One region of the Terribacillus sp. DMT04 genome, then DNA from elsewhere that is predicted to be linked to it. Evidence: a T-box and tRNA genes for the amino acid it is inferred to sense, from the RefSeq annotation. Region 1 holds a T-box; the other regions hold tRNA genes.
What was found. A T-box is a leader RNA that pairs with one kind of tRNA and senses whether it is charged. The one in region 1 lies ahead of trpS (tryptophan--tRNA ligase), so its partner is inferred to be a tRNA-Trp.
Positions count from the first base shown of each region.

Region 2: it encodes a tRNA-Trp, which carries the amino acid that the T-box ahead of trpS (tryptophan--tRNA ligase) is inferred to sense. The anticodon was not compared.
Region 3: it encodes a tRNA-Trp, which carries the amino acid that the T-box ahead of trpS (tryptophan--tRNA ligase) is inferred to sense. The anticodon was not compared.

Region 1 is NZ_CP077639.1:1,097,618-1,104,957, forward strand. It holds gene fabF (beta-ketoacyl-ACP synthase II) at 113-1,351, shown strand; gene KS242_RS05895 (YjbA family protein) at 1,555-2,307, shown strand; gene trpS (tryptophan--tRNA ligase) at 2,342-3,328, opposite strand; T-box leader at 3,385-3,589, opposite strand; gene KS242_RS18300 (DUF3899 domain-containing protein) at 3,645-4,034, opposite strand; gene KS242_RS05910 (peptide ABC transporter substrate-binding protein) at 4,336-6,030, shown strand; gene opp3b (oligopeptide ABC transporter permease) at 6,162-7,088, shown strand; gene opp3C (oligopeptide ABC transporter permease) at 7,093-7,340, shown strand, end outside.
Region 2 is NZ_CP077639.1:894,447-901,786, forward strand. It holds rRNA gene KS242_RS04805 (23S ribosomal RNA) at 1-809, shown strand, start outside; rRNA gene rrf (5S ribosomal RNA) at 1,068-1,180, shown strand; tRNA gene KS242_RS04815 (tRNA-Asn) at 1,193-1,267, shown strand; tRNA gene KS242_RS04820 (tRNA-Ser) at 1,269-1,360, shown strand; tRNA gene KS242_RS04825 (tRNA-Glu) at 1,377-1,451, shown strand; tRNA gene KS242_RS04830 (tRNA-Val) at 1,476-1,551, shown strand; tRNA gene KS242_RS04835 (tRNA-Met) at 1,588-1,662, shown strand; tRNA gene KS242_RS04840 (tRNA-Asp) at 1,832-1,908, shown strand; tRNA gene KS242_RS04845 (tRNA-Phe) at 1,936-2,008, shown strand; tRNA gene KS242_RS04850 (tRNA-Tyr) at 2,017-2,102, shown strand; tRNA gene KS242_RS04855 (tRNA-Trp) at 2,104-2,177, shown strand; tRNA gene KS242_RS04860 (tRNA-His) at 2,196-2,268, shown strand; tRNA gene KS242_RS04865 (tRNA-Gly) at 2,342-2,416, shown strand; tRNA gene KS242_RS04870 (tRNA-Cys) at 2,424-2,497, shown strand; tRNA gene KS242_RS04875 (tRNA-Leu) at 2,513-2,594, shown strand; gene KS242_RS04880 (GNAT family N-acetyltransferase) at 3,152-3,610, shown strand; gene KS242_RS04885 (carbon starvation CstA family protein) at 3,780-5,240, opposite strand; gene KS242_RS04890 (NADP-dependent oxidoreductase) at 5,632-6,567, shown strand; gene KS242_RS04895 (PQQ-dependent sugar dehydrogenase) at 6,830-7,340, shown strand, end outside.
Region 3 is NZ_CP077639.1:906,867-914,206, forward strand. It holds gene KS242_RS04925 (ABC transporter permease) at 1-1,654, shown strand, start outside; rRNA gene rrf (5S ribosomal RNA) at 2,124-2,236, shown strand; tRNA gene KS242_RS04935 (tRNA-Asn) at 2,249-2,323, shown strand; tRNA gene KS242_RS04940 (tRNA-Ser) at 2,326-2,417, shown strand; tRNA gene KS242_RS04945 (tRNA-Glu) at 2,434-2,508, shown strand; tRNA gene KS242_RS04950 (tRNA-Val) at 2,533-2,608, shown strand; tRNA gene KS242_RS04955 (tRNA-Met) at 2,646-2,720, shown strand; tRNA gene KS242_RS04960 (tRNA-Asp) at 2,892-2,968, shown strand; tRNA gene KS242_RS04965 (tRNA-Phe) at 2,996-3,068, shown strand; tRNA gene KS242_RS04970 (tRNA-Tyr) at 3,077-3,162, shown strand; tRNA gene KS242_RS04975 (tRNA-Trp) at 3,164-3,237, shown strand; tRNA gene KS242_RS04980 (tRNA-His) at 3,256-3,328, shown strand; tRNA gene KS242_RS04985 (tRNA-Gly) at 3,402-3,476, shown strand; tRNA gene KS242_RS04990 (tRNA-Cys) at 3,484-3,557, shown strand; tRNA gene KS242_RS04995 (tRNA-Leu) at 3,573-3,654, shown strand; gene KS242_RS05000 (methyl-accepting chemotaxis protein) at 3,792-4,613, shown strand; gene KS242_RS05005 (VOC family protein) at 5,175-5,558, shown strand; gene KS242_RS05010 (aldo/keto reductase) at 5,653-6,726, opposite strand; gene KS242_RS05015 (aspartate/glutamate racemase family protein) at 6,896-7,340, shown strand, end outside.

The DNA.
Region 1 (7,340 bases):
TACAATATATCTCAGATTATGCACTTTATCTATATAAATATGGTCTATTTTATTTTTGGCCAGTTAGAACAGCTTCAGCTAGTATTTTGGCTGAAGGAGGAGGAACAAACGTATGGAAAAGAAAAGAGTTGTTGTCACAGGCATTGGTGCAGTGACACCAGTAGGAAATGACGCCGCAACAATGTGGCAGAACCTTTTAGAAGGAAAATCGGGTATTGACTATCTTACTCGAGTAAATAAAGACGACTACCCTGCAAAAGTGGCAGCGGAAGTAAAAGACTTCAATCCAGAAGATTATATGGAAAAGAAAGATACTAAACGGATGGATTTATTCACCCAATACGCCGTTGCTGCAAGTAAAATGGCAGTAGAAGATGCGAAGCTTTCCATTACCGAAGAAAATGCAAATCGTATTGGGGTGTGGATTGGATCTGGTATCGGTGGTATGGGAACGTATGAAGAACAGTTTGAGAAACTAATGACAAAGGGTCCTCGCCGTGTGAGCCCTTTCTTCGTCCCAATGATGATTCCGGACATGGCTTCCGGACAAGTATCCATTCAGCTGGGTGCAAAAGGTATTAACTCTTGTACGGTTACTGCTTGTGCATCAGGTGCAAACTCCATTGGAGATGCTTATAAAGTTATCGAGCGCGGAGATGCAGATATCATGATTACCGGCGGTACAGAAGCGCCGCTTACGAAAATGGCATTCGCTGGCTTTGCTGCTGCGAAAGCTCTTTCCTTTAATGATGATCCAGCTACTGCAAGCCGCCCATTTGATGCAAACCGTGATGGTTTTGTTATGGGAGAAGGAGCCGGTATCTTAATTTTGGAATCCCTTGAATCAGCCCTAGAACGCGGTGCAACGATTTATGCAGAAATCGCAGGATACGGTTCATCAGGCGATGCTTATCATATTACAGCACCTGCTCCAGAAGGCGAAGGAGCTGTCCGTGCGATGCGTCAAGCGATGGATGACGCCGAGCTGCAAGCAGAAGATATTGATTATGTTAACGCCCATGGGACAAGCACGGAATTGAATGATAAATTTGAAACGGCGGCCTTAAAACAGCTGTTAGGCGATCATGCGTATCAGACAGCTATTTCCTCAACGAAATCCATGACAGGCCATATGCTAGGCGCTGCGGGAGCAGTTGAAGCAATTATCTGTGTTAAATCGATTCAAGATTCGGTTGTTCCGCCAACAATCAATCAGTCAGAGAAAGATCCGCTTTGTGATTTAGATTATGTACCAAATGTGAAACGGGAGCAAACTGTCCGTGCTGCATTAAGCAATTCACTTGGATTCGGCGGCCATAATGCAGCTCTCGTATTCAAACAATATCAATAAAAGCAAAAGCCTCCTAGCTAATTTTAGGAGGTTTTTTTGTTACTCGATTACTGGTTCAGAAGAATAAAACTTTGCTGGTTGGTCATAATGTATCCTACTACAAGCCACACGGCACGCGCTCCCCACACCCAATAGATCTAGCAGCATGCAAGTGCGTACCAGTGTCGGATTAGCAGAATCGAAAAGCAAAGTGAGGGTTATCTATGTTATTTATGCATGATATTTGGGTGAACTGGTTCGAAGGTGAGGAAAATGGTTATAACGTATGCTCATTTCATGAATGGCGTAAAGAAGATGGAATCGAACTGCTGGATCAAGTACCACTGCTTTACATAGAAGATTCGCTGTTCGCCTACATTGAAAATGATTTACAAGAGTTGCCGAAAGCAATGCTGGACTTGATTCACCGAAAAGCTTTCTTGCGAAAAAATCAAGAGCGGATTGCGATCGATTATGCATGCATTGTAACGAACGGAAAAGCCATTCTGGCGGTTGATACGATGGGATATATCACTCCTGTTCGGAAAAGCCGACTGATTCCCAGGCAAGAGCGGCTTGTTTATCAGATGATTGAAGATGCACAGCCGGAGAGCTTTGAATGGCGGACAGGAGAGGATGAGAAACAGTATCATATCTTATCGCTTCAACCTGACTTGATGGTCGGATTGACTCGGAAGGAAAGGCAGTTAAAGCAGCTGCTTATGATGGCGATGGATCAGCTGGAAACGAGCGAGAATCTCGAACAGGTCCGCTACTGGCTGACGGAATGGAAGCCGGAGGAATATCATGTGAATCGGTCCTTGAACTTCCAAGAAGCATGGAAAAAACTATACGAAGGTGTCTCGGTTGGCTGGAGCAGAAAACAAGAAGAACTTTGTGAAAAGATGGTAAAAGGGCAGCCGTTTTACGAAAAACTATGGGAATTAGAACAAAGCGACCAGGCAAAAACGTCATAAAAAATGACCGGCAGATAAAACTGCCGGTCATTTTTTATTTGCCGCGACCTAATCCCATCGCTTTTTTTGCTTTTCTTAACGTCTTGTTGGCAGCTGCCTGTGCGCGTTCTGCGCCCTTATCAAGCACCTCGTCCAATTCATCGCTTTCCAGCCATTCATAATAACGCTTCTGAAGCGGAGCAAGCATATTCACAACAGCATCCGCAACCGCTTGTTTAAAATCACCATAACCGCTCTCAGCAAATTCTTGTTCACTTTCTTCAATCGTTTTATTCGTCGCAACAGAGTACATGGTCAACAAATTGCTGACACCTGGTTTATTTTCTTTATCGTAGCGCACGATGCCTTCAGAATCCGTAACGGCACTCTTAATTTTCTTCTCAATCTGTTTCGGTTCATCTAAGATAAAGATAGAAGCTTTCAGATTTGAATCTGACTTGCTCATTTTCTTTGTCGGCTCCTGTAAAGACATAATACGTGCGCCAACTTTAGTGATTTGGATATCTGGAACAGTGAATATGTTGTTGAATCGGTTATTGAACCGTTCCGCCACATTTCTTGTCAATTCCAAATGCTGCTTTTGATCATCTCCGACAGGTACAATATCGGTATTGTATAGAAGAATATCGGCAGCCATCAGCGGGGGATACGTAAGCAAAGCAGCAGAGACGCCATCCTTACCATCTGATTTATCTTTGAATTGGGTCATCCGTTCCAATTCACCGATATAACTAATTGATTGAATCATCCAGCCCAACTGTGTATGCGCAGGCACTTCCGATTGGATGAAAAGAACCGATTTTTCTGGATCAATACCAGCAGCCAGATATAGCGCTGCAAGTGAGCGGATCTGCTTCTTTAGCTTTAATCTGTCTTGTGGTACTGTAATCGCATGTTCATCAACGATACAGAAGTAGCATTGATTTTCTTCCTGTAATGCTGGAAACTGGCTAAGAGCACCAATATAGTTACCAAGCGTTAAACTGCCGCTAGGCTGAATACCTGAAAAGATTGTCTTCATTGTCATCTTCCTCCTAAAAAAGTCCATAAAAAAATCCATTCGCTAACCTGCTTGTATGCAGGGACGAATAGACCGCGGTGCCACCCTCATTACCCTTCTATTGAAGGATCACTTAACGCAGTTAACGCCTGCCAAAACGTCGGGAGACAACCCCGCAGCTCCGAAAACCCACTTTCCGCTACTCATAGTGCCCGTTTACACCAGCCACGAGCTCTCTTCAACTAGAGGAGTACCGTACTACATTTTCATCTTCGCTTTTTTAAACTTGTTAGTTAACTATTATATGCATCTTGCGACCGGTTTGCAAGCCGGTCTGTCAGATGAGGTAATATATAGCCAGCAGGATAAGCATTAGACCGATTAGGACGGCTGCTTGGAACTGCATATACCGTAGAAATGAGCGGTTCACCCATTGAGAGGGGCTACCGTTATCATCAAAATCAAATAATCCCCTACTCATTATCTTTCCGAATCTGCGAAAGCTTCTTGTGAGACCATCCAATATTCTGCCTTTAATAACAAATAAAAGTAAAGCAACGACAAAATAAAAGAAAGCAACGTAAAAGAGTGAATTAATGAACGTAAGTAAGTTCAGTACATCAGAAGTGAAAAATAGGATGCTTATAATTATTAGGTTGACCAATAATAATATGAAATGTCCTTTACCAAGCAAAATAAAAACCGCCTTCGTAATATGATGTACCATTATATCATAATTGCTTTCTAGTATTTTAGTAATCGAATCTTTTAGGTAAAAGGAGCGATATCAAGTTTAATGCACAGTAAAATTGTGTGAATAACATAAAATAAAGAAGAAAATCATCATTACAAACTAGGTATATAGTCCTCTTTTTCGTTATGAAAATGCAATGTTTTCGCACTTTTGTAAAATTCCTATAAATTTAGGGGTGCACAAATTGTGAGAAAACTTGTATAATTCTAATTGCGAACAAGTTGTTCGTTGAATGTTGAAAAAATTTAGAATTTTTGGGGAGGTCATGTTTTACATGAGAAAGAAGAACTGGTTATTAGTTGCACTTGTTTTAGTACTTAGTTCATTCCTAGCAGCATGTTCCGGCGGCTCTGACAGCTCAGGCGGAGATGGCGGAAGCGGAGATAGCGCTTCAGGCTCTGCGAATGGAGAACAGGTATTTAATTTGATTATTGGTGATGAGATACCATCCATGGATTCATCACTCGCTGATGACCAATATGGTATTCAGTGGACTTCGGAAACGCAGGAAGGCCTTTATCGTCTTGCTGAAGATGGTTCTCTTGCAGAAGGTATCGCTACTGGCGACCCTGAAGTGAGTGAAGATGGTATGACTTGGACATTCAAACTTCGTGAAAATGCAGAGTGGGAAAATGGAGACCCGGTTACTGCAAACGACTTTGTTTTCGCTTGGCAGCGTGCAATCAATCCAGATACTGGTTCTGAATACGGTCCATATATGATGGGCGGCGTTATTAAAAATGCTAACGCTATTAACTCAGGCGAAATGGAAGTTGACCAATTAGGAGTTAAAGCAGTAGACGATTACACTCTTGAAGTACAATTGGAGAATCCAACTCCATACTTCGAATCTCTAACCACTTTCCCTACTTTTATGCCATTAAATCAGAAATTTGTTGAAGAACAAGGTGAAAATTACGCGCTTGAACCTGAAAACTTGCTTTCTAACGGACCTTTCAAAATGACTGAATGGAACCATGGAAGCTCAATGAAATTCGAAAAGAATGATACTTATTGGGATGCTGAAAATGTTCAGCTAGAAGAAATCAACCTGCAAGTAGTAAAAGATATTGCTACAGGTGTGAACTTGTACGATACAGGAGAAGTTGACCGTGCACCATTGACCGCGGAATTCGTTGATCAGCGTATTAATGATCCAGCTTACATTCCTGTTGCAACTATGTCTTCTTGGTATCTAAAGCTTAACCAAAATCGTCTTGGTGAAGAAACGCCATTAGCAAATATTAATGCACGAGAAGCAATTTCTCAAGCAGTTGATAAAGAAGGATTAGTAAACGTTGTTCTTAATGATGGATCTACAGTGTCAAATGGTTTAGTGCCTAAAGGTCTTGCAACCGGTCCTGATGGGGAAGACTTCCGTGAAGCGAGCGGTGATTTGCTCACTTATGATTTAGATGCTGCAAAAGAAGCTTGGGCAAAAGCTAAAGAAGAACTTGGACAAGAAGAAATCACATTAGAAATATTAACTGGTGATACTGAGACTTCTGGTCAAATCGTTGACTATGTTAAGGGACAGTTGGAAGAAAACTTGGAAGGACTTACTGTCGAAACAAAACAAGTTCCTTTCCAACAAAGACTTGATTTAGATTCAGCTGGTGATTTTGATATCCTAATCTCAGGTTGGGGACCAGATTATATCGACCCGAATACCTTCCTGGACTTGTTTGTAACGGATGGAGAAAACAACAACATGGCATACAGCAATGAAGAATATGATTCTCTAATTGAAGCAGCAGCAACTGAAAATGCAACAAACCCAGATGCTCGTTGGCAGAACTTCTTGGATGCAGAGAAAATTTTGCTAGAAGATGACAAAGCAATTGCACCTCTATGGCAGGATGGTAATGCGTACCTATGGAGTCCAAAAGTGAAAGGTGTATTCACTAACCCGGCTGGTAACGATTTCGAATACAAGTGGGCTTATGCAGATAACGCTGCTGTAGAATAAGTCTAAAATAACTTACACGAAATGAATCTGGTGAAGAGAGTATATCCAACACGGAATATACTCTCTTTTCCATTGGTAATAGTTATCTAATTATAGGGAATTTTTCGACAAATTATTTAGGAGGTGCTCATATGGCACGTTATATAGGGCAGCGGATCATTTATATGATCATCACACTATTTCTAATAGCGACAATTTCTTTTATGTTAATGAAATTATTGCCTGGTTCGCCATTGGCAAACGCAAACAAATTGACAGAAGCACAGCAGGAAGTTATCTATGAGAAATACGGTTTAAATGATCCTATTCCAGTCCAGTACGTAAACTATCTTGGGGGTCTTGTACAAGGAGATCTTGGTATATCATTTAAGTTTGATAATCGAGAAGTATCTGATATTCTTGCTGATCGAATTGGACCTTCCGCACAGCTAGGAATTCAAGCGTTGATTATTGGAACAATTTTAGGTATTTTGCTTGGCTTAGTTTCGGCAATCTACCATAACGGAATTACAGACTACGCTGCAACAATCATAGCTGTTCTAGGAACATCAATTCCATCTTTTGTTTTTGCTGGACTTCTACAATATTTTGTAGGGGTGCAGTGGCAATGGCTTCCGGTCGCAACATGGAGTGGGTTTGAATATTCCATTTTGCCAACAATAGCATTAGCCATTTTCCCAATGGCTACTTGTGCACGTTTTATTAGAACTGAAATGATTGAAGTGCTGAATGAGGATTATATAACAACAGCGCGCGCAAAAGGTTTAGCAGGTCCTGCAATCATTTTCAAACATGGTATTCGAAATGCTTTAATCCCTTTGGTTACCATTTTGGGACCTTTAGCTGTTGGATTGCTTACAGGTACGCTTGTAATTGAACAGATCTTTGCCGTTCCAGGAATTGGTGAGCAATTCGTATCATCTGTTAATACCAATGACTTCCCGATTATTATGGGTACAACGATGTTCTTTGCTGTTGTATTTATAGTAATGATTTTAATCATTGATATCTTGTATGGATTGATTGATCCTAGAATACGGATTTCTGGAAAGGACTGAGAATATGGAAAATCAAAAAAAACAGCCGAATAAAAACCTCTTTCGTCCTGCCGATCGCACGCAAGACCAAAGTGAAGTAATAGCAAGAAAAAATTCCACCTTGCTGCAAGATGCAGTAAGAAGCTTACGGAAAAATATATTCTTTATGATTTCATTTTTCATCCTGCTTTTCATTCTATTAATGAGCATCTTTGCTCCTATAGTGAGTGACTACTCATATAAAGATCAAGATCTAAATAGATCTTTAATGGG
Region 2 (7,340 bases), 200 kb from region 1:
GGAATGTTGGTACAGCTTGTACAGGATAGGTGGGAGCCTTAGAAACCGGAGCGCTAGCTTCGGTGGAGGCATCCGTGGGATACCACCCTGGCTGTATTGACATTCTAACCCAGAACCGTTATCCGGTTCGGAGACAGTGTCAGGTGGGCAGTTTGACTGGGGCGGTCGCCTCCCAAAGAGTAACGGAGGCGCCCAAAGGTTCCCTCAGAATGGTTGGAAATCATTCGTAGCGTGCAAAGGCAGAAGGGAGCTTGACTGCGAGACCTACAAGTCGAGCAGGGACGAAAGTCGGGCTTAGTGATCCGGCGGTGCCGTATGGAAGGGCCGTCGCTCAACGGATAAAAGCTACCCCGGGGATAACAGGCTTATCTCCCCCAAGAGTCCACATCGACGGGGAGGTTTGGCACCTCGATGTCGGCTCATCGCATCCTGGGGCTGTAGTCGGTCCCAAGGGTTGGGCTGTTCGCCCATTAAAGCGGTACGCGAGCTGGGTTCAGAACGTCGTGAGACAGTTCGGTCCCTATCCGTCGTGGGCGTTGGAAGTTTGAGAGGAGCTGTCCTTAGTACGAGAGGACCGGGATGGACGCACCGCTGGTGCACCAGTTGTTCCGCCAGGAGCATAGCTGGGTAGCTACGTGCGGAAGGGATAAGTGCTGAAAGCATCTAAGCATGAAGCCCCCCTCAAGATGAGACTTCCCATCATTTTAAATGAGTAAGATCCCTCAGAGACGATGAGGTAGATAGGTTCGAGGTGGAAGCGTGGTGACACGTGCAGCTGACGAATACTAATCGATCGAGGACTTAACTAAAAACGAAAAGCGAAAGAAACCGTTTAGAAACGGAGGAATAAGTGAGAAAGCCCGGAGTGAAGTGTATTTCTTCACGCAGGGATTTATCGCTTAAGCCGTAGTTTCTGGTTTCTGTAGCTGGATCTAGCTCAACGCAGCTAGAACTTAGTAAGTCAACGCCAAAGACCAAGCACTCCGGTGCTTGGCAGCGCATGAGATGTAAAAGCATGAAGTTTCTTATCTAGTTTTGAGGGTTCATCCAATTGAATTCTTGATTTGTCTGGTGGTAATAGCGAAGAGGTCACACCTGTTCCCATGCCGAACACAGCAGTTAAGCTCTTCAGCGCCGATGGTAGTTGGGTTCGCCCTGCGAGAGTAGGACGCTGCCAGGCAATCTTGATTATTCCACAGTAGCTCAGTGGTAGAGCTATCGGCTGTTAACCGATCGGTCGCAGGTTCGAATCCTGCCTGTGGAGCCATGGAGAGCTGTCCGAGTGGCCGAAGGAGCACGATTGGAAATCGTGTAGACTGTTAACGCGGTCTCGAGGGTTCGAATCCCTCGCTCTCCGCCATAAGACTTACATAGATGGCCCGTTGGTCAAGCGGTTAAGACACCGCCCTTTCACGGCGGTAACACGGGTTCGAATCCCGTACGGGTCACCATTATACTTTATCAAGACCAATCCTGGAGGATTAGCTCAGCTGGGAGAGCATCTGCCTTACAAGCAGAGGGTCGGCGGTTCGAGCCCGTCATCCTCCACCATATGAATTTAACTTCATATCTATTACCTTTTATTATCGCGGGGTGGAGCAGGGGTAGCTCGTCGGGCTCATAACCCGAAGGTCGCAGGTTCAAATCCTGCCCCCGCAACCATATTAGTTCACTTTCTACGTCGGCTTGCTTCTTAGCAGTGAACAAGGGGAGTACTCGAAGAGTGCAACCATATTATCTTTTAAAGGGAGTACCTGAAAGGTGCAACCATATTAGTTCACTTTCTACGTCGACTTGCTTCTTAGCTAGTGAAATTGATAATCTATTAAGTGGTCCGGTAGTTCAGTTGGTTAGAATGCCTGCCTGTCACGCAGGAGGTCGCGGGTTCGAGTCCCGTCCGGACCGCCACTTATACAACATGTATATCTTATGTATGGCTCGGTAGCTCAGTCGGTAGAGCAACGGACTGAAAATCCGTGTGTCGGCGGTTCGATTCCGTCCCGAGCCACTCTAATCGGAGGGATAGCGAAGTTGGCCAAACGCGGCGGACTGTAAATCCGCTCCCATCGGGTTCGTAGGTTCGAGTCCTACTCCCTCCACCATAGGGGTATAGTTCAATGGTAGAACAACGGTCTCCAAAACCGTCGATGTGGGTTCAACTCCTACTACCCCTGCCATTTTATTTTAATTCTATGGCGGTCGTGGCGAAGTGGTTAACGCACCGGATTGTGGCTCCGGCATTCGTGGGTTCAATCCCCATCGATCGCCCTCTATATAGCTTTTAGGCTATAGCCAAGAAAAAGGGTAGGATTCCTAGTGGAATCCTATGCCTATATCTTATGCGAAAGTAGTTCAGTGGTAGAACACCACCTTGCCAAGGTGGGGGTCGCGGGTTCGAATCCCGTCTTTCGCTCCATAATATTGGCGGCATAGCCAAGTGGTAAGGCAAAGGTCTGCAACACCTTGACCACCGGTTCAAATCCGGTTGCCGCCTCCATTGCATTTGCAATATGCCGGTGTGGCGGAATTGGCAGACGCGCACGACTCAAAATCGTGTTCCGCAAGGAGTGCCGGTTCGACCCCGGCCACCGGTATCATCAGACAGTATGCCAAAGCTGTCAAATTAAGACGCTAACGTTAAGTTAGGGTCTTTTTTGCGTTCAATTATTTATTAAAAGATATAGATGGGACGTATACTATGTATCAGGTCAAGCAGTTTCTCTTACTAGGGTAAAGAACTTTGAAGAGGATTATTCTATGTAAAAAGTGAAGATAAATTATCGAAGTAATTTCCGGGAGATAATAAACATAGATTTTAGGAATGAGTTTGGATTCACTTGATAGAACGATGTAAATATCCTCCTCTTCATTACTAGTTACAGGAGTATCAAATTTAGGTGCATAGGTTTACTTAAGAGCTGTTATAACTGCTGCTGCTGATTCATTAGAAAGTGCTTTTGTATAGTTAGTTCTTGATTTATTAAGTAGTAGCAATAATGCAGATTTGTATTATAAAAGCGTTGTTTGATTGAGCTTGTGAATTTTCCTGCGTTTTTCTGTTTTGTCCCGCTTAAGTAAAACCGTTAAGCTATTCGTCATGTTTATTTACTCAGAAATTTTAGCTGTTAATATTATCTGGAGGAGAATGTGTATGGCTCAAATATCAATTCAGGAATTAACTGTAAAAAATATGTATGCATGTCTAAACCTAAAGCTAGCAGAGGATCAAGTTGCTCGAATTGCTCCTAATGTCTACTCTATTGCAGAGTCTAAGGTACATTCCAATTTTACACCGTACGCCATACATTTGGATGATGAAGTTATAGGTTTTGTGATAACGGAATATGATCCAGACGAGATTGAAGAAAGGAAGCATTGGATTCCTAGATTTATGATTGATGTCTCTTATCAAAGAAAAGGATACGGGAAAGAGGCAATGCAGCAAGTCATAGATATGCTTAATAAGAATGATGACTGTCATTATATTGGTCTTTCAACAGAACCAGATAATTATTCGGCACTTCGATTTTATGAATCACTTGGATTCATAAACACAGGCGAGTTGTTAGAGGAAAGTGAAACTATTTTACTTTTAAAAGTTAGTCGGTAACCTTTGATAAATATCTTATTAGAAAGATAAAGTGAACAATAGCATTCTTCAACAAACTGCAGTACTTTAGTCTGAGAATATTTATTAAGGCGTTTGCTAAACAAGCATCCTCTCTTACCTATAAGAACAAAAGGAGTTAGGTGAATGCGCTCACCTAACTCCTTTTTAATTAATTGATTTTCTCAGCTTTACGAAGAGGAAGTACTTCCATATCGACAGCTAAGTTTTCTTTTCTATTTTTGCTTCCTTTCCAGAAGAACAGAGCAGTGATGATGGCTGTTATGATAATACCTCCTGTATGTGCTGTCCCATAGGATAAGCCAAAACCGAGATTACTATCGTAAAGGATGTAAGTTAACACCATATCAGTAATGAATAACGCTGGAAGTAAGGCGATGAAGTAGTTTTTCTTTTTCACAAACAGATACATGGTGCCGATCCAAAGAGCAAGTGCTGCCGTTCCTTGGTTGGCAAATGAGAAATAGCGCCATAAGAGATTAAAATCAATGGTTGTTAACCAGTAGGAAACTACAAACATCGGAATCGCAATCGCTAACCGTTTTGCTGTTTTGGTCTGGCTTATATTGATGTAATCGGCAATAATATTTCGTGCTGCTCGGAACGCTGTATCACCAGAGGTAATTGGTAACACTACTGCACCAAGAACGGCTATTGTACCGCCAACCGCTCCTAGTAAGGTCATGGAGATTTCACTAACTACCAGGGAAGCTGTACCCTCATTTATTAACCCTTGCAGACTTTGTCCATCAAAGATTGTCATTGCGGCGGCTGCCCATATCATTGCGATAACACCTTCGGCAATCATCATGCCGTAAAAAATATAACGTCCTTGTTTTTCATTTTGTGTTGTTCTTGAGATAAGTGGAGATTGTGTTGCGTGAAATCCTGATAATGCACCACAAGTAATTGTTAAGAATAGTATCGGAAATATGGGTGAATTAGCCGGGTGCATATTTGTTAATGATAATTCAGGGATTGAATAGCCTTTAATTAATAACGCGGCACCTACAGCGATTGTACCAATAATTAATAGAGCTCCAAAATACGGATAGACGCGCCCAATAATCTTATCAATTGGGAGAATAGTAGATAAAAAATAATAAGCAAAGATAACGAGAATAATAGCTACTAAAGCAACCCTGCCATCAATTAAATTATGCAATAGTGAGGCTGGTGTTGTAACAAATACGGTACCAACCAGCAATAAAAGCAGTAAAGCAAAAACGTTCACTAAATGACGGGAAACTTTGCCTAGAAACTTTCCGGCAAGTTCCGGAATATGAGCACCTCTATTACGAATGGAGATCATGCCAGTTAAGTAATCATGTACTGCTCCAGCAAAGATTGAACCAAGTACAATCCATAAGAATGCTGCAGGGCCGTACAATGCGCCCATAATGGGACCAAAGATAGGACCAGTACCGGCTATATTTAGTAATTGGATTAATGCATTTTTCTGTTTGTTCATTGGTACATAATCGACACCGTCCTTATTAGCATATGCTGGTGTCTGTCGTTGTTCATTCGGTCCAAATACCTTCTCAACGTACTTTCCATACGTGAAATACGCAGCAACCAATGCTAGTATCGCTACAAAAAAAGTAATCATATTGTTCCCCTCCATCAATACATTTGTAAACGTTTTCATCATTATATTATAAAAGACATTCAAAAATCCAGTTATTTTAAGCATCAATTATTTTAATGTATGAAGAGCATATTTTTTGCGGCGCACATTCTTAAGGAGAAATGATTTGTACATGCAATTGAAGATACAGAGGTTGACATGTAAGAGACCGCTTTTATGTTGAATTATCGCCTTAAGCACTTTAGTTTAATTTCGAGTTGTATAAAGCTACAATAATAATTGTATTTAAATATATATACAGGATAGATAAACTTAATTAGATTTTAGGAAGCTTTGAGAAAAGGAATGACTTTTTAGGAAGCAACTAATACTAGATCTTGCAGATATATCTTGTAAAAAGGGAGTGCTAATGATGCGTGCAATTATTATTAATGAATATGGCAGTAAAGATGTGTTGAAAGAGCAAGAGCTGCCGAAACCAGAATTAAAGGCAAACCAAGTACTTGTTGAGGTTTATGCTACTTCTATTAATCCGATTGATTGGAAGCTTCGTGCAGGGTACTTGAAGCAGATGCTTGACTGGTCATTCCCCATTATCCTCGGTTGGGATGTTGCAGGTAAAATCGTAGAAGTTGGGGATGAAGTGAAGGATTATCAGGTTGGGGATGAAGTTTTTGCGCGACCGGATACAACCCGAGAAGGTACTTATGCGGAATTTACGACTGTGGATGAGGAATTGCTGGCGAAAAAGCCTAGCAACCTGACGTTTGAAGAAGCTGCTTCTATTCCGCTAGCAGGCTTAACCGCTTGGCAATGTTTAGTGGATAATACAAAAGTGAAGCAAGGAGATAAAGTACTTATCCAAGCAGGTGCTGGCGGTGTAGGAAGCTTAGCCATTCAAATGGCAAAACATTTGGGAGCGTATGTCGCTACAACTGCAAGTGAAAAAAATGAAGCATATGTCAAAGAGCTAGGTGCAGATGAATTCATTGATTACCGCACACAACAGTTTGAAGAAGAATTAAGTGATTATGATGCAGTTGTTGACACAATGGGCGGAGACATTCTAGATAAAAGCTTCCAAATATTAAAGTCTGGCGGCAGACTGGTGACGATTGCCGGACAACCGGATGAAGAATTAGCAGAAAAGCATCAAGTAACAGCAAGCTCTTATTGGTTAACGCCAAATGGTAAACAATTAGGTGAAATAGGGGAATTACTTGAGAAAGAAATAGTGAAGCCTCAAGTGGGCAGTGTATATGGATTTTCAGTGGAAGATTTACAAAAAGCACATGAATTAAGTGAGACACATCACGCTAAAGGGAAAATTGTAATTAAGGTTAAATAAATGTAACGCCTTAATTGCTGTCACTAAGAAGCATATCTAAGCTGTTTACTTAGGACTCTAACGTAAAGTTAGGGTCTTTTTTTTTGCTGCTAATCTTGTTTTGTATATATTCAAAGGTATGATAGCCGAATCCCTGATAGGGTTGTGTAAAAAGAACACTTTACGGGGACAACTAGGTGACCTCTTTCTTTACTCGCGGTTAGAAACACCAACATCTGGAGAAGCTGAAATCAAAAATACTTGCTGGCAGGAGGCAACAACATTGAAAAATCTCTCTACTAAAAAGATAGATACAAGAATTCTTAAACTGCCCATAAGTGCACGCCCGCTTATTGATCCGGATGATATTTGGGTGCCGGAAGGATATAAGGTTGAGGTAGTTGCAGCTGGTTTGTCGTTTCCTACCGGTATGGGATTTGCAGAAGATGGTTCTTTATACATATTAGAAGGAGGCAGTACGTGGCCGACGCGGCCTGCACTGCCTCCGAGAATCTTGAAAATGGATCCGGAGGGTAATATAGAGGTTTTTGCGGAGGAGACGTTAGGTGGACCACGGGGTGTTACGTATCGGGATGGCTATATTTATGTGAGTTGTAAGGGGGGCTATTTGGCGCGGATTGTTCGCTACAATGTCGAAACGAGAGAAAGAGAAGTGTTGATTGAAGATATTCCGAGTGGCGGATGGCATGAGCCTGGCGGTCCGGTGTTTAGTCCGGTGGATGGGTTAATGTACTTTGCGAATGGGTCTGTTTCACAGAACGGTGTTTGCCTGC
Region 3 (7,340 bases), 190 kb from region 1:
CATTCAATCGAGAAAGAAAGAATTTGGTTTGCTAATTAATCTTGGTGCTTCAAACAAGCAAATTCGGATTATGGTATTTTTGGAGAATATCTTAATTGGATTCTTTTCTACAGTTGGCGGAATTTTAGCTGGTTTGGTTTTTGCAAAAGCGATTCTTTTAATTGCGGAAAATGTACTAATCATTGACGAATCGCTCGATTTTTATTTTCCTATGCTTGCGATTGTGGTGACATTTGTCAGCTTTATGCTCCTGTTTTTCTGTATCTCCATGTTTGTTGCATTCATTTTGCGCACAAATAAATTGGTAGATTTGATTAAAGGTGATAAGCAATCCAAAGGAGAACCAAAAGCGTCTATTGTTCTTTCCATACTTGCAGCTTTACTACTTTTCGCAGGATATGGTACCGCTTTGGCTGTGAAGGGGTTTGGAGTTGTTGCAGCCATGATACCAGTGATCATCGTTGTTACACTGGGGACGTATATTTTATTTACCCAATTGAGTGTGTATTGCATCCGTCTTTTAAAAGATAACAAGTCCATCTTTTGGCGCAAAACAAATATGTTGTTTTTCTCTGATTTATCTTTCCGAATGAAGGACAATGCCAGAACCTTCTTTATGGTGGCGATTATATCAACGGTTGCATTTAGTGCGATTGGAGCACTGTATGGATTTCAGTCGTACCTCACCAAAGGAGTAAAGGAGATGAATCCTTACACCTATACGTATAGTCCGTTTTTGGATGACAGCAAAGAAGTAATTGAAAACGATTTGGAGCAAGTTAATACAATCTTGGAAGAAGAAAACGTAGACGCCGAAATGGAATTGGCAGAGCTCGGCTATTTTGACACAACAGAAGATTTTACGGTTTTAATCGCGAAAGCATCGGTTTACAATCGCTTTGCGGCTTTGATTGACGAAAAGGAGATTCATCCTGAGGATAACGAAGCAATCATAATTGAGCAGAGTGATGCGATGATGACGCAGCAAAAAGCAAGTGAAGTACTGATGAAATCGACGGTCCCATTACAAGATGGCCAGGAGATCCAACCAAGCACTGTTATTAAATCTGCTGTATTAGCTGAAGTGAATGGCTACTATGTCGTAAGCGACGCTGTTTATGAACAGCTGACATTACCAGTTAGAACGGAGACAAATGCGGTATGGCAAGCAAATGGAACAAACGAAGAGCAAGTTATACAGGCGGGAGAAAAATTAGCGCAGCAAGTGGAGCATAAGGTGTTTTCTGTTGATTACGCACTCTATGAAATCAATAAAGCATATGGACCGATTCTATTTATTGGCTTGTTTATTGGCATTGTATTCTTTGTTTCAGCTGGGAGCTTTCTTTATTTCCGACTATTCATGGATATAGATGAAGAAAAGCGCAAGTTCCGCTCGATTGCCAAAATTGGATTAACACAATCTGAGCTGAAGAAAGTCGTTACACGACAGATTGCCATTTTGTTCTTCTCGCCAATTGTTGTCGCGCTTATCCACGGTGCCGTAGCGCTAACTGCATTATCGCGCTTGTTTAACTACAATCTAACTGCAGAAGCTGGCTTTGTATTAGGAAGCTTCGCATTCATCCAGGTAATTTATTTCTTGGTTGTACGATTCTTCTACGTGAAACAAGTGGAGAAGATGATACTTTAAGAAAGGCTTCTTTTTAAAGTGAAGTGTGTATTACGTAGTAAGCGAAACTGAAAGCTGCTGGTATATTGTGTCCAGCGGCTTTTTCTATTGCAGGTACAAGCCTATTCTTAAAATAGGGAAGAGAGCAGGAACTTCTAACTATTCGGCGAGAAGCAGTACGAGCAGCAGTACGAGAATCACTTTGACTGGAAAAGAAGCAAAAGTAGTCAGTGCAGGAATATACAGTTACAAATGTACGAAAAGAGACTGTTACCAGATTTACATCATATATAAAAAAGTGTTGCGTATTTTGGACGTGCAGTATATTATAGTTAAGGTTGTTATATAAAGACTTTGTTAAGTCAGTCGACTTAGCAAAATGCACGTCAGAACAAAAAATAACTTTTCTTAAAAAAACTATTGCATTTCGTCTTTAGAGCATATATAATATAATTTGTCCTTGAGAAAAGGCAACAAGATACATAAGAGGTCTGGTGGTAATAGCGAAGAGGTCACACCTGTTCCCATGCCGAACACAGTAGTTAAGCTCTTCAGCGCCGATGGTAGTTGGGTTCGCCCTGCGAGAGTAGGACGCTGCCAGGCAATCTCGATCATTCCACAGTAGCTCAGTGGTAGAGCTATCGGCTGTTAACCGATCGGTCGCAGGTTCGAATCCTGCCTGTGGAGCCATTGGAGAGCTGTCCGAGTGGTCGAAGGAGCACGATTGGAAATCGTGTAGGCTGCTAACGCGGTCTCGAGGGTTCGAATCCCTCGCTCTCCGCCATAAGACTTACATAAATGGCCCGTTGGTCAAGCGGTTAAGACACCGCCCTTTCACGGCGGTAACACGGGTTCGAATCCCGTACGGGTCACCATTATACTTTATTAAGACCAATCCTGGAGGATTAGCTCAGCTGGGAGAGCATCTGCCTTACAAGCAGAGGGTCGGCGGTTCGAGCCCGTCATCCTCCACCATATGATTTAACTTCATATCTATATTACCTTTTATTATCGCGGGGTGGAGCAGGGGTAGCTCGTCGGGCTCATAACCCGAAGGTCGCAGGTTCAAATCCTGCCCCCGCAACCATATTAGTTCACTTTCTACGTCGGCTTGCTTCTTAGCAGTGAACATGGGGAGTACTCGAAGAGTGCAACCATTATTATCTTTTAAAATGGAGTACCTGAAAGGTGCAACCATTACAGTTCACTTTCTACGTTGATTTACTTCTTAGCTAGTGAAATTGATAATCTATTAAGTGGTCCGGTAGTTCAGTTGGTTAGAATGCCTGCCTGTCACGCAGGAGGTCGCGGGTTCGAGTCCCGTCCGGACCGCCACTTATACAACATGTATATGTTACATATGGCTCGGTAGCTCAGTCGGTAGAGCAACGGACTGAAAATCCGTGTGTCGGCGGTTCGATTCCGTCCCGAGCCACTCTAATCGGAGGGATAGCGAAGTTGGCCAAACGCGGCGGACTGTAAATCCGCTCCCATCGGGTTCGTAGGTTCGAGTCCTACTCCCTCCACCATAGGGGTATAGTTCAATGGTAGAACAACGGTCTCCAAAACCGTCGATGTGGGTTCAACTCCTACTACCCCTGCCATTTTATTTTAATTCTATGGCGGTCGTGGCGAAGTGGTTAACGCACCGGATTGTGGCTCCGGCATTCGTGGGTTCAATCCCCATCGATCGCCCTCTATATAGCTTTCAGGCTATAGCCAAGAAACAGGTAAGGATTCCAACCGGAATCCGATACCTTAAGTTTATGCGAAAGTAGTTCAGTGGTAGAACACCACCTTGCCAAGGTGGGGGTCGCGGGTTCGAATCCCGTCTTTCGCTCCATAATATTGGCGGCATAGCCAAGTGGTAAGGCAAAGGTCTGCAACACCTTGACCACCGGTTCAAATCCGGTTGCCGCCTCCATTGCATTTATAACATGCCGGTGTGGCGGAATTGGCAGACGCGCACGACTCAAAATCGTGTTCCGCAAGGAGTGCCGGTTCGACCCCGGCCACCGGTATCACAAGGCATTATGCCTTAGAAAGGACTTAGGATAATTATTCCTAAGTCCTTTTTTTATTTGTAAAATTTCTCAGCTGCTTAACAAACAAACTTAGCATGTAGGTAAGGTAAAAAAAGAAATGGGGACAACTTCATATGTTACAAAGAGTCGATTCTTTAGATAGTATTATTGCTATTATTCCTGTAATAAAAGCTTCCGTACCAGCAGATTTATCAATAGCAGTATGTGATTTACAAAAGTTCGTTGCCTACTTTCCTGGTGAAGAGATTGATCTGAATATAAAGAAGGGACAAGAACTTAATCCTAAAGAACCGTTAGCTATAGCTATAAGAGAAGATCGTTATTTACAAGAAAATGTACCAGCAGATTTTTATGGCTTTGAGTTTACTGGTACCGCCAATCCGGTACAGGATAGAAAAGGTAACATTATTGGAGGAATTGCAGTTCAATTAAGAAGGCAAACAGAATTGAGAACGATTGCAGACCAAATTTCAATCTCTCTTTCTCAAGCAAATGAACAAATTGATCAGATTAAATCAGGTTCAGCTTCTTTAGAGAGTCACTCCCACGAGTTGCTCAAGCAATCGCACAAAGCTGGTGAAGATGTCAGTCAAACAGCTGAAGTCTTGACTATTATTAAGCAAGTGGCAGATCAGACGAATTTATTAGGATTAAACGCTGCCATTGAAGCTGCGCGTGCCAAGGAATATGGTAAAGGATTTGAAGTTGTAGCCAAAGAAATACGTAAATTATCTAATGAAACTGTTGCATCAACAGACTCTATCAATAAAACAATGAATCAAATGCAACAAACAGCCCAGCAGATGGGAATTTATATAGAAAAGGTAGCAGCTGTTGGAGAAGAACAAGCAAATTCCATTAAACAGACATCCGCTTTTATCGAAGAAATTAAAGTAATGGCAGATAAGCTGAATCAGTTTGCGAATAAGTTGTAGATTTAAAAATCAATATTTTTATAATAAACTGATTGTTATATAAGGGAGGAGAGAACTATAATTTAGTTCTCTTTCCCCCCTTAGTTTTTAAAGCTCAATCATGATTTAGCAGAGGCTTCTTTAACTTGAACAACCACTAGTTCGCAGTGGAAATCAACATTTATAGAACTAACAACACATGGAAGATTCACTTAAAATCAGATGCCACAGAAGATGTTTTGATGCAAGCATAGTTCCTGTTTGACAGAAACTGCTTGTTACAAGGCAATGCAATAAAGAAAATTTATGAGCTTACTTGTACAGGTGATAAAGGTAATTACTTTTGCCTTAAGAGCGGAGAGCATAAACACTTGATGGAGCATATAGGAGTTCAGCGTGAAGTGAAGGATGTCACTTCTGTTAAAATGAACCTTATATCGCTTATTGATAAATGCTTTGAAATTTTTGTGGTTGAGGAATCCTAGGGAGTAAGTTTCAAGTTATTATTTAAAAAGAGCTTCTATCTATAGTAAGATTACAAATGCGTCACAACATAATATACACCAAGGAGGAGAAAGAATCTTGAAAATAATTGTTACCAGTCTATTTGTTAATGATCAAGCCAAGGCATTGACATTTTACTCCGAAATACTAGGCTTTACAAAAAAGAATGACGTCCCCGCAGGAGAATACAGATGGCTAACACTAGTTTCTTCAGATGATCAAGGAGGTACCGAGCTTTTACTCGAACCAAATATTCATCCCGCCGCAAAAGAATATCAGACGAAAATCTTTTCTGAAGGTATACCAGCGACCATGTTTGGGGTTGCTGATATACATCAAGAGTACAAACAGTTAAAGGAAAAAGGCGTGGTATTCACGATGGAACCGACAAAGGTGGGAGAAAACACGATTGCTGTTTTCGATGATACATGTGGTAATCTTATTCAGTTATTGCAGCAATAACTGCAAAAATGTTGTGATAAATCCAAGCTGCATTATAAGTTAATTGATAAAATACCAAAATAGAGCCTTATAAGGCTCTATTTTGGTATTTTAATTAGTCATCCAACCCCATCGACTGCTTATACCCTTCCAAATAAGGCATTTCTACTGGGCTTCCTTTTTCGAAGGAGCTCATGGCGCGGTGCCAGTTTGGGTAGAGAGGTGCTGGTCGTGCTGCTGACTCAATTAGGTTGTGTTCTTCTTGGGTCAGTTGCATGTCAAAGGAATCGATGTTTTCTTTTAATTGTTGTTCATTGCGGGCTGCTATAACAATTGGGCCGACGTTTGGACGGTCTTTAGTCCAGGTGTAAGCGATTTGCGGTACGGATGCGTTATGGTTGGATGCAACTTCTTCGAGTGCATCGATTACTTTGTAAAGGCGTTCTTCATCCTGTACCCAAGGCTCTGGCCAGCCTCCGCCTTGGCGGGTGTTTTCTGGTGCTGTTTTATTGCGTCCTATTTTACCATTAAGAAGACCTTCACCAAGCGGGCTCCAGATCATGTTGCCGATACCAAGTTCTTTTCCTGCTGGAAGCAGCTCATATTCTGCTTCGCGTGCTTCTGGTGTGTAGTAGATTTGCTGCGTGATTGGTGGAATATAACCCGGCTGCTGTTCTGCGACAGAGAAAGTTCGCGCAAGCGCCCAGCCGCTATAGTTGGATACTCCCCAATATCGGATCTTTCCGGATTTGACGAGGTTTGTCATAGCCTCAATTGTCTCTTCAACTGGCGTGCGCCCGTCCCATAGGTGCACAAAGTACAAGTCGAGGTAGTCAGTACCTAGACGCTGCAAGGACTGATCAATTGATTTCTCGATATTAACACGTGATGCGCCTCCGTCATTTGGACCGTCACCTAATTGAAATCCAGTCTTAGATGTGAGCAGCACGTCGTCTCGGCGTCCCTTAATAGCGGCGCCGAGTACACGCTCCGCATCACCTTTCGAATAAAGATTGGCCGTATCAAACATGTTTATACCAGCTTCTAAAGACATATCTACCATACGACGCGCTTCATCTTTCTGTACATTGCCGGTCGCTTCAAAGCCATTCGTTCCGCTGAACGGAATCGTTCCTAAAATATACTTCGGAACACGCAGACCAGAATTACCTAAATTGATATATTCCATGATATCCTCCTGTTTGTGCATAATTAGCATTTTAGTTAATTTACCCGGTGCTTGATATAGTAAAACTGAAGCTTATGCCAGCATCACTATGCATTGTTTTTTAAGTTTGACAATTGTTCTGTTACTAGGTAATTTAAATAGAACAAATCTATGAGAAGGGGGAGAGCGGATGAAAAATATTGGCCTTATTGGCGGTATGAGCTGGGAGTCTACCACCGAATACTACCGTATTATAAACGAAGAAGTAAAGAAGGAATTAGGCGGACTACATTCTGCAAAGTGCGTGATGTACAGCGTTGATTTTCACGAGATTGAAACATATCAGGCGGAAGGTGACTGGCAGAAAGCGGGGGAACTGCTCGGCGAAGCGGCATCTTCCTTGGAAAAAGCCGGGGCTTCCTTTATCGTCATCTGTACTAACACCATGCATAAGGTAACAGCTTCCATAGAAGAGAATATTAACATTCCAATCTTACATATTGCTGATGCAACGGCCAAACAAATACGAGAAGCGAACATAAAAAAAGTAGGCTTATTAGGGACATCTTATACAATGGAGCAGGATTTTTACCGGGAACGTATTGCGTCCAATAGTATAGAAGTAATTGTTCCAG